2 regions of the Acidovorax sp. FG48 genome follow, and region 1 is predicted to be linked to the other one. Evidence: predicted binding sites of a transcription regulator. Region 1 holds the regulator's gene; the other holds the start of a gene.
What was found. The regulator FNR, encoded in region 1, switches genes on or off when oxygen is low (the NO sensors DNR and NnrR bind a similar motif). The targets are predictions, from matches to a motif close to TTGATNNNNATCAA.
Positions count from the first base shown of each region.

Region 1 (8,372 bases):
CGGCGTTGTCGCTGTTCCTGTTCACCGCAGTGGCCGGGCGTCTGTGGTGTGGCTTTGCGTGCCCGCAGACGGTGTACACCGAAATGTTCATGTGGATCGAGCACAAGATCGAAGGCGATCGCAGTGCCCGGCTCCGCCTGGACAACGGCCCCTGGACGTTCGAGAAGATCCGCAAGAAGTTTTTCAAGCAAGTGGTGTGGATCGCGGTGGCCCTGTGGACCGGGTTTACTTTTGTGGGGTACTTCGTCCCCATTCGAGAGCTGGGCAGCGAGCTGCTGGCGTTCCAGGGCAGCTGGCAGATTTTCTGGGTGCTGTTCTACGGTTTTGCCACCTATGGCAATGCGGGCTTCATGCGCGAGCAGGTCTGCAAGTACATGTGCCCTTATGCGCGCTTTCAAAGCGCGATGTTTGATAAAGATACGCTGATCGTTACCTACGACCCTGAACGTGGCGAGCAGCGTGGTCCGCGCAAGAAGAACATCGACTACAAAGCCCAGGGGCTGGGCGATTGCATTGACTGCTCGCTGTGTGTGCAGGTCTGTCCCGTGGGCATCGACATCCGCAAGGGCTTGCAGTACGAATGCATCGGCTGTGGCCTGTGTGTGGACGCCTGCAACACCGTGATGGACAAGATGCAGTACCCGCGTGGGCTCATCCGCTATTCGACCCAGAACGGCGTGGCCAAGCACTGGACCCAGTCGCAGATGTTGCGCCGCGTGCTGCGCCCCCGCGTGCTGATCTACAGCGCTGTGCTGGTCACCCTTTGCGTGGCCATGTTGGCCAGCCTGGTGGTGCGCACGCCGCTGAAGGTGGATGTGGTGCGGGACCGCGCTGCGCTCTCGCGCATCGTGGCAGGTGGCAAGCTGGAGAACATTTACCGGCTGCAGATCATGAATGCCACCGAGGGCGAGCAGCGTTATCGCATCAGTGCGCGGGGCCTGGAGGGGCTCGAAGTGGCTTCCGAGGCTGAAGTGGACATTGGCGCGGCAGAGTCTCGCTGGGTGGCCGTGCGGTTGCAGATTCCTTATGGTTCCGCCACGCCCGGATCGCACGCCGTTCAGTTTGATGTGCAGGCCGTAGGAGCAGCGGCCCATGTCACGGAGAAATCCGTGTTCCTTGTACCGCGCTGAGCGGTATTCCGGTGGGGCCCTTCAGGGCCGCACTTTGACCGATATTGTTGAGGAGTAAAGCACCATGTCTTCAAACCCTGCCATTGCAACCCCGGCGGCAACCGTACCCTGGTGGAAGTTTGGCCATGTGTGGCTGGTGATTGCCGGGCCTCTGATCGTGATCGTGGCGGGCTTTGTGACGCTGTGGCTGGCGATTTCGCGGCCCGACCCCGTGGTGGCGGAGGACTACTACCGCCAAGGCATCGAAATCAACAAGGCACTGGTGGCGCCGGAAAAGAGTCTGGCGCCGGCCCTCAAGGCCCGCAACCATGCGGCCACCCCTGTGCAAGACCAACCACGCTGAAACCCCAGGGTCGCACACCCTGGCGACCCCGGCAGCACCAGGAGACAGAACCTATATGTGGACGCAACGCCTGATGTGGATTGCATGGCCCGCCTTTTTGATGGCGGGTGTGCTGGAGATGCTGGTTTTTGCCATGGTGGACCCCCAGGACCTGCACTGGTTCGGGCAGCCTCTGGCGCTGTCGAGGCAGGGGGTGTACACCCTCGCATTTTTTGTGTTCTGGGCCATCACCATGGCCACCAGCGCATTGACCACGCTACTGTCCATGTCCCCGTTTGAGGTCAACCGCTGTCCCGTGCCCGACGGGGAGCGCCCTGACGATTGCCGCAAGACATCGTCGTCTTGCTCCTGAGCCTTTTTCGCCGGTTCATGCGGACATGCGCTGCATGCCGTTTTAAAAGGGACCGGCGGACTTTGGTACGGCCCCGACTCTCAGCCGACGAGGGGCCGTAATCAGTGGCAGGTCTGCTGGCTGTTCACAATGCGTCGCAGGGCATCGGTGTCGAGGATGCGCACATGGCGCTGTTTGACTTCCACGATGCCTTCTTCCACAAACTTGGAGAAGGTGCGGCTCACTGTTTCAAGTTTGAGGCCCAGGTAGCTTCCGATCTCTTCGCGCGTCATGCGCAGCACCAGTTCTGATTGCGAGAAACCCCGTGCATGCAGGCGCTGCACCAGGTTGAGCAAGAAGGCCGCCAGGCGCTCCTCGGCACGCATGCTGCCCAGCAGCAGCATCACACCATGTTCGCGCACGATCTCGCGGCTCATGATCTTGTGCACGTGGTGCTGCAGGGCCGTGACTTCGCGGGAGAGTTCTTCGATGCGGTCGAAAGGCATGACGCAGACCTCGGCATCTTCCAGGGCCACTGCGTCACAGGTGTGGTGGTCATTCACGATGCCGTCCAGCCCGATGATCTCGCCCGCCATCTGGAAGCCCGTGACCTGGTCGCGACCGTCTTCGGTGGCTACACAGGTCTTGAAAAAACCGGTGCGGATGGCATACAGGGACGTGAAGGACTCGCCATTGCGAAACAGCGTGCCGCCGCGCTTGACCTTGCGGCGGACAGCAACGACCTCGTCAATGCGCTGCAGTTGCTCTTCGTTCAAGCCCACGGGCATGCACAGCTCGCGAAGGTTGCAGTTGGAGCAGGCGACTTTGATGGTGAGCGGGTTCATAGACACATGGGCTTGGGTTAGCGGTCAAGCATATCGCGCTTGCCGTACACGAACCTGAATACAGAGCGCGGGCAAGCGGCTGACCTTCATCAAATTGTCGCTGTATCGCTTGCGGGTTCACTTGATGCAGGTCAAGGACATGTCCCAGAGCCTACGGCACAGTCAAGGTGTACGCAAGGAAATTTCCCCATGACTGCTGTTTCGCCAGACCTTCTGCGCCGCTTTGACGTGCCAGGGCCCCGCTATACATCCTATCCAACGGCCGACCGTTTCGTGGAGGCGTTTGGTCAGGAAGACTATGTGCTGGCGCTGCAACAGCGCCGCTCGGGCACGCTGGCCAAGGCCATGCCGCTGTCCCTGTACGTGCACATCCCGTTTTGCGAATCCCTGTGTTACTACTGCGCCTGCAACAAGATCATCACCAAGCACCATGACCGCGCCGAGGTCTACTTGCGCTACCTGAGCCGCGAGATCGACCTGCACACCGCGCACTGTGGCGTAGGACAGGTGGTGAGTCAACTGCACCTGGGGGGAGGCACACCCACCTTCCTCTCCGATTCGGGCCTGAGAGAGCTGATGGCCATGCTCAAGCGCAGCTTCACGCTCGCGCCTGGGGGGGAATACTCGATCGAGGTGGACCCCCGCACCGTTAATGCAGAGCGTCTTGCACTGTTGGCTGAGCTGGGTTTTAACCGGCTGAGTTTTGGCGTACAGGACTTTGATGCCGAAGTGCAGAAGGCTGTGCACCGCATCCAGCCTGCCGAGCAGGTGTTTGCGCTGGTCGAATCTGCGCGTTCGTTGGGCTTTGACTCGGTGAATGTGGATTTGATCTACGGCCTGCCGCGCCAGACGCCCGAGTCTTTTGACCGCACGCTGGCCCAGGTGGCACAACTGCGGCCTGACCGCATCGCGCTGTATGCCTACGCGCACCTGCCAGAGCGTTTCAAGCCACAGCGCCGCATCATCTCTGCGGAGTTGCCCACGGGCGCGAGCAAGCTTTCCATGTTGTCGCGCTCGCTCGATGCCTTCATGGATGCTGGATACGTGTACGTGGGCATGGACCACTTTGCGCTGCCCACCGACGCCCTGGCCGTGGCCAAGCGCCAGGGGCGCCTGCACCGCAACTTCCAGGGCTATAGCACGCAGCCGGACTGCGATTTGATCGGCTTGGGCGTATCGGCCATTGGCCGTGTGGGGGCAACCTACAGCCAGAACTCCAAGACGCTGGATGAGTACTACGACTTCCTGGACCAAGGGCGGTTGCCCGTAGTGCGCGGGTTGGCGCTCACGCGCGACGACCTGGTACGCCGTGCGGCCATCATGGCCCTGATGTGCCAAGGGGAACTGCTGTTCGAGCCGATGGAGCAGGCGTGGCTGATCGACTTCCGTCAGTATTTCGCGGCGGAGTTGGCCCAATTGGAGGGCATGCAGGAGCAAGGGCTGGTGCGCGTTGGGCCTGAGGGCATTGAAGTGACCGCGACCGGTTGGTTCTTCGTGCGGGGCATCGCCATGGTTTTTGACCGCTATCTGCAGGCAGACCGCAACCGCGCCCGGTTTTCGCGCATCATCTGATACCTATGCTTGCCACGGTCGGCTGGACTGCTTTGCTCATGGGACTCGCTGGCGGGTCCCACTGCCTGGCCATGTGCTCCGCGCCTTGCGGAGCACTCGTGGGGCAGGGCGGCGCGCCACCGGCGGAGGACAGTGCTGAGCAGGTGGTGCGCTGGGCGCCGCGTGGCGGTGCGCTCCAGCGTACCGTGGCCTTTCATTTGGGGCGCCTGGTGGGATATGCCAGTGCCGGTGCATTGGCGGCCTTGGCCATGGACAGTCTGGCATGGCTGACCCAGCAGACCACCGCGTTGCGTCCCGCCTGGACGCTGATGCACGTGGCAGTCATGGCCTGGGGGCTCATGATGATGGTGCAGTCCCGGCAGCCTGCCTGGGTGGAGCAGGCGGGCCGCTCCGTATGGGCGCGTGTTCGACCGCTGGTCGGGGCGCCAGGCGGCGTGATGGCGGCCGGGGTTCTGTGGGCCCTGATGCCTTGCGGGTTGCTCTACTCGGCCCTGTTGGTCGCGGCGCTCAGTGGAGGGGCGCTGGAGGGGGCCCTGACCATGGCCCTGTTTGCCGTGGGCAGCGGGGTCTGGCTGGTGGGTGGCCCCTGGGCTTGGAGCAGCCTTCGCAACCGCCTGAATCTCGCACGGGCTCAGTGGGGCACGAGGGCCGCAGGCGCCATGCTGTGCGCGGTCGCTGCCTGGGCGTTGTGGATGGATCTCATTTACAAGCCATCGCTCTGGTGCCGCTGAGCGGGCGGCGCTGATTTGTCCTGTCACCGCCAATCGCCCGCTGGTTCCAAGCGGGGCGATGCCTCAGCCCAAGGTATTGCGGTGCTCCAGTCAGGCCCGATTTCTGCCAAGTGTTGCCGGATCGCCGCGCGGTCTGCCGGTTCTTCGCCACGTCACTGGAACTGGTGATAATCTGCGTAACTATTGGTGGCATTGATGTCGCCATGTATCGTGCGCCTGACGTGAACTCATCCATCCTCATCGACATCAGCCAATTGCGTGTCGGCATGTACATCCAGCTCGACGTGGGCTGGATGCACCATCCGTTCCCGACCAGCAGTTTCCGGGTGGCGTCGTCGGAACAGATCGCCACCTTGCGCGAGCTGGGGTTGACCGAGGTACGTTACGTCCCCAAAAAGAGCGATCCAGAACTGCAGGAGCTGGTGCCTGCTGCCTGGAGCGTGCCCGAGATGACAGCCCCACCGCCCAACGGCCTGGATGCGCCCGGGCCTGGGACGGCCACTGTCGTAGACCCCGAGGCACAGCGTCGCCGTGAGCTGCTGGAAGCACAAAACCGGGCCTTGGCCGCCTGCAATCAGCGTTTCTCAGAAGCCACCCGTCAGTACCAGTCCATGGAGCGCACGGTTTCCGAGCACCCGGACCAGGCCAGGGCCAAGGGCGAGGCGCTGGTCTCTGGATGCGTGACCGAACTGCTGGAAAACGGCGACTCCGTCATCCGGCTGCTGTCCGAGGGCGTGGGCGAGCGCAACGGATTGCATCCGATCAATGTGATGGTGATTTCGTTGCTGCTGGGGCGGTCCCTGGGCATGAAGAGCGAGGAACTGCACGATCTGGGTGTGGCCGCATTGATCCACGACATTGGCAAGCTCAAGCTGCCGCCCAATCTGCGCCAGCCCACCCCTTCCATGATCCCCATGGAGCGGACACGCTACGAGACCCACGTGGCGGAATCCGTTGCCCTGGCCAAACGCATGGGGTTTGCCGATGCAGTGCTCACGGCCGTGGCGCGGCACCACGAAATGTGTGACGGCAGTGGTTTTCCCCAGCGCCTGAAGGGGCCCGATCTGGGGCGCATGAGCCAGGTCCTGGCGCTGGTCAACCAGTACGACCGCATGTGCAACCCGGCCATGGGAGTAACGGCGCTGACGCCCCACGAGGCGCTCTCCGTCATCTTTGCCCAGCTCAAGGCCCGTTTTGATTCGGTGGTCCTGGGGGCTTTCATTCGCATGATGGGGGTCTACCCGCCCGGCTCCATCGTGCAATTGGTCAATGACCGGTATGCCATCGTGGCCTCGGTCAACTCGTCGCGGCCGTTGCGGCCCAAGGTCATCGTGCACGACCCACGGGTGCCCAAGGAAGAGGCGCCGATCCTGGATCTGGAAACTGTCCCTGAACTGGGCATACGGCGCAGCCTCAAGCCCGCACAACTGCCGCGTGACGCGCTGGACTACCTGTCTCCCCGGCAGCGGATCTGTTACTTTTTTGAGCGAGCGGTCAGTCCCGGCCCTGACGAGGCTGCGGCGTGAACGATCTCCAATCGCTCGGGTGGCTGGATGGCCTGCAGGAGGCCGTGTGGCTCCTGGATGAGGCCAGCCAACACATCCTGCAAGCCAACGCATGCGCCGCGCGCCTCACCGGGTTGTCTGCCGCCGCCATGCGAGGGCGGTCTGTGCTGGACTTGGCCAGCACGCCCCAGGAGCTGGCGTTCTGGTCGGAGCCAGTCGATGTGATTGCGCAGGGCGTGACTGCCCATACCAGTTTGCTGCGTGCTGATGGCAGCTTGGTGCCGGTGCAACGTTGTGTCCGGCGTGTGCCTTGGGGGGAGGGTGGTAGTACGGTGCTGCTGCTGACCATGCTGGACCGCAGCCTCCAGGAGACCACTGAGCGTGAACTGGAGACACTGTTGTCCGAGCTGCGTGCCACGCTGGATTCTGCCGCTGATGGCATGCTGGTGTGTGGACTGGATCGCCGTGTGCGCGCATTCAACCAGCGTCTGGCCCAGCTGTGGAACCTGCCGCGCCAGTTGCTGGTGGAGCGCGACGATGCGGCGGTGTACGCCTTCATGGCGGACCAGGTGTCGGACCCCCGCTTCTATGCCGAGCGCCTGGCAGCCATCGACCGCGAACCCATGCAGGAGAGCACCGACATTGTCGAGCTGCGCAACGGCGTGGTGCTGGAGATGCGCACGGTGCCGCAGTTCAGTCAGGGCCGCGCAGTGGGGCGTGTGTATTCGTTCCGGGACATCACCCGGCAGACCGAGACGCAGGCCAGCCTTCGTTTGGCCGCGCGCGTGTTTGAGTCCAGCCTGGATGCGATCTTCATCGCCGACAGCCAGCACCGCATCATGCGGATGAACCCCGGGTGTGAGCGGCTGGTCGGTCCCACGGCCAAGGGTTTTGAAGGCTGTGTGGCGGCCTCGCTGTTTGGAGGAGGCTCGGATGCCTCCTTCATGGAGCAGGTGCTGCAGGGCTGGGCCAAGGATGGCTTCTGGGAGGGCGAGTTGTGGCTGCCCCGTGACAACGGCGCTTACTGCGCGGTGCAGCTGTCGTGGGTGGCCTTGCGCGATGATGAAGGGCGGCTGGTGCAGAGCATCGGCTTCATGCGCGACCTGACACTGCAGCACGCCGCGCAAAAACGCATTGAAGAGCTGGCCTACAGCGACGCACTGACGGGTCTTCCCAACCGCCTGCTGCTCTCGCAGCGCGTGGATACCGCCATCCAAGGGGCGCGCCAGAGCGACACCGGCTTCGCGATCCTGTTCCTGGACATGGACCGCTTCAAGATCATCAATGACTCCCTGGGGCACCCTTTTGGAGACCGGGTGCTGCAGTTGGTGGCTGAACGCCTGCAGACCTGCTTGCGGCAAACCGACATGCTGTGCCGTCTCGGCGGGGATGAATTTGTCATCTACCTGCATGGGGGTGATGCATCGGTGGCCGAAAGTGTGGCGCGCCGGATTCTGGACGACATGCTCAAGCCCTTCATGCTCGACAGCATGGGCTTCTCGATCCAGTGCAGTATCGGCATTGCGCTGTACCCGCAGGATGGCGCTACGTTGGACGACCTGATCAAGCAGTCCGACACCGCGATGTACCGGGTCAAGGAGCGTGGGCGCGGCAGCTACGGCTTTTACCAGCCGCAGATGAACGCCAACCTGCTCGCGCGCATGCAGATGGAGCATGCGATGCGCCAGGCGCTGGGTCTGCAGCGCATGGCCGTGCACTACCAGCCCCAGGTCAATATGGCGACCGGGCGCATCACCGGGGCCGAGGCGCTGCTGCGCTGGACGGACCCCGAGTTTGGCGCGGTATCCCCTGCGGTGTTCATTCCGCTGGCGGAAGAATCGGGCTACATCGTGACCTTGGGCGCCTGGGTGATGGAGCAGGCGGTGCGCGAGGCCGCACTCTGGATGCACAGCGG
Region 1 is NZ_JBMDJH010000006.1:37,446-45,817, forward strand. It holds gene ccoG (cytochrome c oxidase accessory protein CcoG) at 1-1,130, shown strand, start outside; gene ACODSU_RS10590 (FixH family protein) at 1,195-1,473, shown strand; gene ACODSU_RS10595 (hypothetical protein) at 1,529-1,825, shown strand; gene fnr (fumarate/nitrate reduction transcriptional regulator Fnr) at 1,927-2,649, opposite strand; gene hemN (oxygen-independent coproporphyrinogen III oxidase) at 2,839-4,221, shown strand; gene ACODSU_RS10610 (sulfite exporter TauE/SafE family protein) at 4,227-4,952, shown strand; gene ACODSU_RS10615 (cyclic di-GMP phosphodiesterase) at 5,156-6,478, shown strand; gene ACODSU_RS10620 (EAL domain-containing protein) at 6,475-8,372, shown strand, end outside.

Region 2 (8,372 bases), on a different contig from region 1:
CAGCCGGGAGGCCGCCTTTCGTCGTCTTTGGCCGACGGAGTCTGCCGGGTTTTGCCGCTGGTACTGAACAGCGCACGGGTGCCTGATAAGCGACCGGCAGCACATCCTTTGTTGATCTTCGAGAAAGGTGACCCCATGGAACTTCTCATCTCGGCGGGGCTGATCCTCGCCATCGTGCTCTGGGGCGTGGTTGCGCCCGATTCGCTGGGCACCGTGTTCGACACGGCCCTGGCGGCCATCACGCGCAATTTCGGCTGGTTCTACCTGTGGGTGGTGCTCGGCCTGGTGGTGATGGCGCTCATCCTGGCCTTCAGCCGCTATGGCGACCTGAAGCTGGGCCAGGAGGACGACGAGCCCGAGTTCTCCATCGGCGCGTGGTTTGCCATGCTGTTTGCGGCGGGCATGGGTATCGGCCTCGTGTTCTGGGGTGTGGCTGAGCCCATTTCGCACTACGGCACGCCGCCGCCCGGCATCGCGCCCAATACGCCCGAGGCTGCCAACGCAGCCATGCGCTACAGCTTCTTCCACTGGGGCCTGCACCCCTGGGCGGTGTACAGCATCGTCGCGTTGGCGATCGCGTTCTTCCAGTTCCGCCGTGGCGGCTCAGCGCTGGTCAGCACGGCGGTGATGGCGCTGCCCTGGGCGCCGCTGCAGCGCATCGGGCCCGTCGTGAACATCCTCGCGGTGATCGCCACGGCCTTTGGCGTGGCCGCCTCGCTGGGCATGGGCGCGCTGCAGATCAACAGCGGCCTGGCAGCCACGATGGGCGTGCCGGTGAACGAGGCCTGGCAGGTGGGCATCATCGTGGTGACCACGGTGCTGTTCCTCACCTCGGCCGTGTCGGGCGTGGCACGCGGCATCAAGTGGCTGTCCACCATCAACCTGGTCATGGCCGCACTGCTGGCGCTGGCGGTGTTCGTGCTGGGCCCCACGGTGATCATCATCGACAGCTTCACCAACACGCTGGGCAGCTACCTGAGCGAGTTCGTGCGCATGAGCCTGCGCATGACGCCTTTCCGCGACAGCGGCTGGGTGAGCGGCTGGACGGTGTTCTACTGGGCCTGGTGGGTGAGCTGGTCGCCCTTTGTGGGCCTGTTCATCGCACGCGTCTCGCGCGGGCGCACGATTCGCGAATTCATCCTGGGCACCGTGCTGGCGCCCACGCTGGCTGCATTTGTGTGGTTCTCGGTGTTCGGCGGTACGGCCCTGCATCTGGAGATCATGCAGGGCGTGCCTCTGTCGGAAGCCGTCAAGGCTGATGTGTCCACCGCACTTTTTGCCATGTTCAACGCGCTGCCCTGGGGTGCCGTGATGTCGTTCGTGGCCACCGTGCTGGTGCTCGTGTTCTTCGTCACCTCGGGCGACTCGGCCACGCTGGTGCTGGGCATGATGAGCACCGGCGGCAATGAGAACCCGTCGGCGCGCGTCAAGATCACCTGGGGCGTGCTGGTGTCGGGCATCGCCATCAGCCTGCTGCTGGCCGGCGGCGTGAAGGCGGTGCAGACCGCCACCATCGTGTTCGCGCTGCCGTTCACCGCCGTCATCTTGCTGATGGCGCTGGCACTGTGGCGTGGCGTGAAAGCCGACTGGGAAGCCGACGACCGCCGCGACCGCGCCCTGCGCCGCCGCATGCGCGAGATGGTGGGCCCAACGCACCACGCAGGCCACCCGGCCGCCGCCGACACCTCAGCGCCCGGGCCAAACGCTCCACGCTGACGGAGACTGGCCCTCCCTTGCGGCCGGCGTGGAGATGCGGTCTGACACACAACCGCCCCCAGCCGGGGGTGAAGGTGCGTCTATCATCCGCAGCCACATTGGTGGTGCGGCAATGGGCCGCAACACATCCTCGACGTCGCTGCCCATGAAAATGCTCTTGTCCGCCTGGCCCGCCCTGGCCCTGTTGTTGCCCGTGCTGTGGCTGGTGTCGGTCATCGTGTTCCTGACCAAGGGCAACCGGCGCGCGGTGGCGCAGCTGATGGCCTTGCTGGCGTGTTTTCTGATCGGTGCGCTGCTCATGGAGTTCTTCACCTTCATGGGCGCGCTCATGGCCCGCTCGGGCAGCCAGCACGCCACGCCCACGCTAGGCACCGGCACGCGCCAGTTGCTGGAGACCATGGCCAACCCCCGCTCCATCACCGCGCCGCCGCTGTCGCTGGCGGCTTGGGCGGCGTACAGCATCCCGGCGGGCTACCTGTGGCTGCTGGTGGCGTGGGTGCTGCACCTGCGCGGCAAGAAGGCGGGTCCGGCCAAAAAGAAGTCTGCCAAAAGCCCGCGCAAGGCCGCCAAAGACTGAGTTTTATGGGTTTTAGCCCCGAGGCGCTAGAACTATATGCCTGAGTAGCTATTGTTTGGATAGCAGTACCACACCGTGGCTTGACGCAGGGCAAAGCGTGCCCCAGCCCGCCCCCCCACAATGGCGCGCGGCCTCCCCGCCCCGGGGCGGGCACCTTGTCACCCTGCATTCCTCCCGCCATGACCACCCACCACAGCGACGTCCTCATCGTCGGCGCAGGCCCGGCGGGCCTGTCGCTGGCCATCTCCCTGGCGCAAGCCGGGTTCTCCGCCACGGTGGTCGAGCAGCAGAGCGACAGCACGCTGGCCGCGCCCGCGCCGGACGGCCGTGAGATCGCGCTGACCCACCCCAGCCACGACACATTGCAGCGCCTGGGCAGCTGGGGCCTGCTGGCCGCGCATGAAGTGGGCACCATCTGCGAAGCCCAGGTACACGACGGCCCGCTGGGCCAGCACAGCGCGCTGCAACTGAACACCCCGCAGACCCCGGAGGGTGCAGCACTCGGCGCGCTGGGCTTCATCGTGCCCAACCATGCGCTGCGCCGCACCGCCTACGCCGTGGCGGCGCGCACGCCGGGGGTGCAGCTGGTCACCCAGGCCCAGGTCACGCGCGCAGCCACGCTGGCAGGACATGCAGAGCTGGACTATGTGCCGGCCGGTACCGCTGGGGCGCCAGCCCAACGCCTGACGGCCCCGCTGCTGGTGGCCGCCGACAGCCGCTTTTCGGCCACGCGCCGCCAGCTGGGCATCGGCGCGCAGATGACCGACTTTGGCCGCACCGTCATCGTCTGCCGCATGCGTCATGGCCTACCCCATGGCAACGTGGCCCACGAATGTTTTGGCTACGACCGCACGCTGGCCGTGCTGCCCCTGCCCGATGACCCACAGGCAGGACATGCGCTGTGCTCGGTCGTGGTCACGGCGGGCGCAGCCGATGCGGCAGCGCTGATGGCCCAGAGCCCCCAAGCCTTTGCCGCCCAGGTGCAGGCCCAGTTCAACGACCGGCTGGGCCACATGGCGCTGGTGGGCGAACGCCACGCCTACCCGCTGGTGGCCGTGTATGCCCAGCGCTTTGCGGGCCACCGCTGCGCGCTGCTGGGGGATGCCGCCGTGGGCATGCACCCGGTCACGGCCCATGGCTACAACTTGGGCCTGGCAGGGGTGGAGCGGCTCACGGCCGCGCTGGTGAGCGCGCGCCAGCGCGGGCAGGACATTGGCAGCGCCGACGCCCTGGCCCCCTACGCCCAGGGCCACCACCGCCACGCCTGGCCCATCTACCAGGGCACCAACGCCATCGTGCGCCTGTACACCGACGCCCGCCCGGTGCCCCGCCTGCTGCGGCAACTGGTGCTGCAGGGCGCGCGGCGCCTGCCACCGCTACAGGCGGCCATCGTGGGGCAGCTGACGGGCAAGGCGCCCCAATGGATGCGCGCACTGACGCTCAGGCCGTAGCCAACCTCTGCAACGGGCGCGCCCCACGCCAGCGCCACCGTGGAACTGGCTGTGCCAGGCCACCGGTGGCGTCCCCCTCAGGGGGAAGACGCGAAGCGGCTCAGGGGGAGCCGTCCCTTACCCCCAGCGTGGCCAGGCCATACAGCGGCGTACCGAGCCAGGGGCGCCACCACATGTCCATGGCAATACCGGCCCAGCCGTAGCCCTCCGCCACGCTTTGCTCGCGCAGCAGGTGCAGGCGCGGGTGCACGGCCGCCAGCTCTGCCATGCGGCCGACACCCCACCGAAACTCCGCGCCCGTAGGCCCCACGCTGGCGTGGCGGGCCGCGCAACCCACGGCCCGGCGCGTCATCACGTCCAGCACCATGCGCGAGCCTGGCGGCGCATGCTGCGCAAACTCGGCCAGCACAGCGTGCACCTGCGCGGGCGGCAGGTACATCAGCACGCCTTCGCACACCAGCAGCACCGGCGTGGCGCTGTGCTGCGTGGGCAGCCCCAGCCGCTGCCACCAGCCGGGTTGTGACAGGTCCAGATCGGCGTGGCGCGTGCGCGGGCACGGCGGGGGCAACAGCGGCCGGCGCAGCGCCATCACCTCGGGCAGGTCGGCATCGAGCCACTGGTTGGCCCCCCCGTCCAGCCACTGGAAATAGTGGGTCAGCCCACACCCCAGGTTGACGCCCAGGGCCTGCGGGTGCGTGGCAAAAAAGGCGCGCCCCGCCTCCTGAATGGCCCGGGTGCGCCACAGCACATGCAGCACCGTGTGCAGGTCGTCCAGGGTGCTGTTCACATCGGCATCCAGCCGCGCCAGCAGCGCCGGGGCCACGGCATCGTGGCAGTCCAGCCAGGGGAAATAGCGCCCCCCATGGGCACGCGCCGCCAAAGGGATGAGCAGGGTGCTGGGGACGGGCGGCAGCTGTGCGCGCTGCAGTGGCAGGCTGACAGCGCAACGGGTCGCGCCCTCTGATGGCGCAACGCTGCGCGGCGGTCGGACAACACGGCGTCGGGCAAGGGACTGCGGCACGGGGCGCTCCTCCAGTGGCAGCGGGCGCCACGGTTGGGTGGAATGCGGGGGCCCAAGGTCAGGGCAAGGGCCTGCGACCATTCTGAAGGGTCGGCCCCAGTCTGTCGTGAATGACCGCAGCGCGTACTGCGGTATGTCAATGCGCTGGCGGGCCCCTCAGCACGTGTTCACGTTCTCAGTCCTTCATCAGCGCCCACACCAGCGCCACCCCGGCCGACAGCAGATCGCCGGTGAACGAGTGGTCATTGGCGTCGCTGCTGGCCGTGGTAAATGCGCGCTTCTGGCGCTCGCGCTCGGCCCGTGCGCGGTCGCGCTCCAGGGCCACCAGGGCGTCACCAATGTCCACGGGCGATGCTGGCGCCGCCGGGGCCTTGGCGCTGGCGGCGGCATAGCCCTCCATGGCGCGCACCACGGCCTGGGGATCGATGAGGGAGAACGCGGCGCGGCAATAGGGACAGGCGTGGTCTTTGCGGATGTCCACGGGCGCACCGCAGCTGGTGCAGTAGATGGCGCCCACGCGTTGGGCCAGGTCGTCGATCTCGGGGCGCGTCATGTGGCGCACAAAACCCTTTTCGACCATGAAGGACGAGAAGCTGCTGAAGCGGCCATGCTGGCGCCCGCAGCGGTAGATCATGTAGCGGCCGCTGCGCACCACGTCGAAGCCTTTGGCCAGGCTGGTGTTGCAGCGCGGGCAGGCCATGCTCTCGGCCAGGGGCTGGTGCTGGTCGGTGCGGTGCTCGTGCAGCAGGCGGAACAGCTCGACCACCGACTGGGGCGAGAGCTTGAGGTTTTCGTGCCGGTCAAACCACAGGCCCTGGCAGGCAAAACAAATGTCCAGCTCCAGCGTGTGCCCCTGGTTGCTGGTGAACCGGTGCGCCTCCATGGGCTGGCGGCAAGAGGGGCAGGACGGCTGAGGGTGCATGGCGGCGGTGCCTGTGGCAGGCAGAGCAGAGGTTGGCGCAGATGCTAACCCGGCACAAAGCGGGTGGACGCCTGGCAATTGACGCGCAGGTTCACGGCAAGGCCATCCCCATCCACTAGCATTCGCGCCTCAACAACAAGGAACCAACAAGATGGGATTCATGAACTGGCGCGTGAAAAGCGCTGAGGTGTTGCAACAAGGCGGCGTGATCGCGCCGGACGAGCGGCTGCCCTGGCCGCAGACGGCGGTGATGGGCGTGCAGCACGTGATTGCGATGTTTGGCGCCACGGTGCTGGCGCCCATCCTGATGGGCTTTGACCCGAACGTGGCCATCCTGATGAGCGGCGTGGGCACGCTGATCTTTTTCCTCGTCACCGGCGGCAAGGTGCCCAGTTACCTGGGGTCGAGCTTTGCGTTCATCGGCGTGGTGATCGCGGCCACGGGCTATGCGGGCAGCGGGCCCAACGCCAACATTGGCGTGGCGCTGGGGGGCATCATTGCGTGCGGCCTGCTCTATACGCTCATTGGCGCGCTGGTGCAGGCCATTGGCACAGGCTGGATCGAACGCTTCATGCCGCCCGTGGTCACCGGTGCCGTGGTGGCGGTGATCGGCCTGAACCTGGCGGGCATCCCCATCAAGAACATGGCGGCCAGCAACTTTGACAGCTGGATGCAGCTGGTGACCTTTGTGAGCGTGGGCCTGGTGGCCGTGCTCACGCGCGGCATGGTGCAGCGCCTGCTGATTCTGGTGGGCCTCATCGTGGCGAGCATCATCTACGCGGTGCTGACCAACGGCCTCGGCCTGGGCAAACCCATTGACCTGTCGATCCTGGCGAATGCTGCCTGGGTGGGCATGCCCAACTTCGCCGCACCGGTGTTCGAGGCCAACGCCATGCTGCTGATTGCACCGGTGGCCATCATCCTCGTCGCCGAGAACCTGGGCCACATCAAGGCCGTGACGGCCATGACCGGCCAGAACCTGGACCGCTACATGGGCCGCGCGTTCATCGGCGACGGCATTGCCACCATGGTCAGCGGCAGCGCGGGCGGCACGGGCGTGACCACCTATGCAGAAAACATCGGCGTGATGGCGGCGACCAAGATCTACTCCACCGCCGTGTTTTTGCTGGCCGGCGTGTTTGCGCTGGTGCTGGGTTTTTCCCCCAAGTTCGGCGCGCTGATCCAGACGATTCCGCTGCCGGTGATGGGCGGCGTGTCCATCGTGGTGTTTGGCCTGATCGCGGTGGCGGGCGCCAAGATCTGGGTGGACAACAAGGTGGACTTTTCGCAGAACAAGAACCTCATCGTGGCGGCCATCACCCTCATCCTGGGCACGGGCGACTTCACGCTGAAGTTCGGTCAGTTTGCGCTGGGCGGCATCGGCACCGCCACGTTCGGGGCAATCCTGCTGTACGCACTGCTCAACCGCAAAGCGGCGTAATCTGTGGATGTGGCCCGGCCTGATGGCATTTGTAAGGGTTAACCCTTAATTTGTAAGGAACGAAGGCTAGCATCCTGGGTTTTGTCCACAGGGCCATCCGCTCACCGGGCGGGTGGCCTTTTTCTTTTTGCGGAGTTTGTTCATGTCCCTGGCCGATCGGGTGCTGTACCCCGACTTTCTCTCCCGCACCATGACCGCCGACGAGGCGGCCGCCCTGATCCCCGCCGGTGCCCATGTGGGCATGAGCGGATTCACCGGCGCGGGCTACCCCAAGGCCGTGCCCGGCGCGCTGGCGCGCCACATCGAAAGCCTGAACGCGCAGGGCCATGGCTTCAAGATCGGGCTGTGGACGGGCGCCAGCACCGCGCCCGAGCTGGACGGCGCGCTGGCCCAGGTGGACGGCATCGAGATGCGCCTGCCCTACCAGTCCGACCCCACGGTGCGCCGCCAGATCAATGCGGGACAGATGCAGTATGTGGACATTCACCTCTCGCATGTGGCGCAGTTTGTGTGGTTTGGCTTTCTGGGCAAGCTGGATGTGGCGGTGGTCGAGGTGGCGGGCGTGTTGCCCGACGGGCGGCTGATCCCCTCGTCCTCGGTGGGCAACAACAAGACCTGGCTGGACCAGGCCGACAAGATCATTCTGGAGGTGAATGCCTGGCACAACCCAGGTCTGGAGGGCATGCACGACATCTACTACGGCACCGACCGCCCCCCCCACCGCAAGCCCATCCCCATGACGCGGCCCGACGAGCGCATTGGCGAGCCCTACCTGCGCTGCGACCCGAACAAGGTGATTGCGGTGGTGATGACCAACCAGCCCGACCGCAACAGCGTGTATGCCGCGCCCGATGACACCTCCAACCGCATCGCGGGCCACATCATCGAGTTCCTGCAGCATGAGGTGAAGAAGGGCCGCCTGCCCAAGGACCTGCTGCCGCTGCAGTCGGGCGTGGGCAACATCGCCAACGCGGTGCTGGCCGGGCTGAACAACGGCCCGTTCGAGAACCTCACGGCCTACACCGAGGTGCTGCAGGACGGCATGCTGGACATGCTGCGCTCGGGCACGCTGGCTAGCGCCTCGGCCACGGCGCTGTCGCTGAGCCCCACAGCGATGCAGGACTTCAACGACCGCATCGAGTTCTACAAGCAGCGCATCGTTTTGCGCCCGCAGGAGATCAGCAACCACCCTGAGCTGATCCGCCGCATGGGCCTGATTGCGATGAACGGGATGATTGAGGCCG
Region 2 is NZ_JBMDJH010000001.1:495,945-504,316, reverse strand. It holds gene ACODSU_RS02330 (BCCT family transporter) at 136-1,716, shown strand; gene ACODSU_RS02325 (hypothetical protein) at 1,862-2,293, shown strand; gene ubiM (5-demethoxyubiquinol-8 5-hydroxylase UbiM) at 2,473-3,744, shown strand; gene ACODSU_RS02315 (class I SAM-dependent methyltransferase) at 3,845-4,765, opposite strand; gene ACODSU_RS02310 (zf-TFIIB domain-containing protein) at 4,941-5,687, opposite strand; gene ACODSU_RS02305 (solute carrier family 23 protein) at 5,839-7,128, shown strand; gene scpC (succinyl-CoA:acetate CoA-transferase ScpC) at 7,271-8,372, shown strand, end outside.
Region 2: ubiM (5-demethoxyubiquinol-8 5-hydroxylase UbiM) is a predicted target of FNR. The motif match lies at 2,374-2,387, and genes of this name have one in related genera.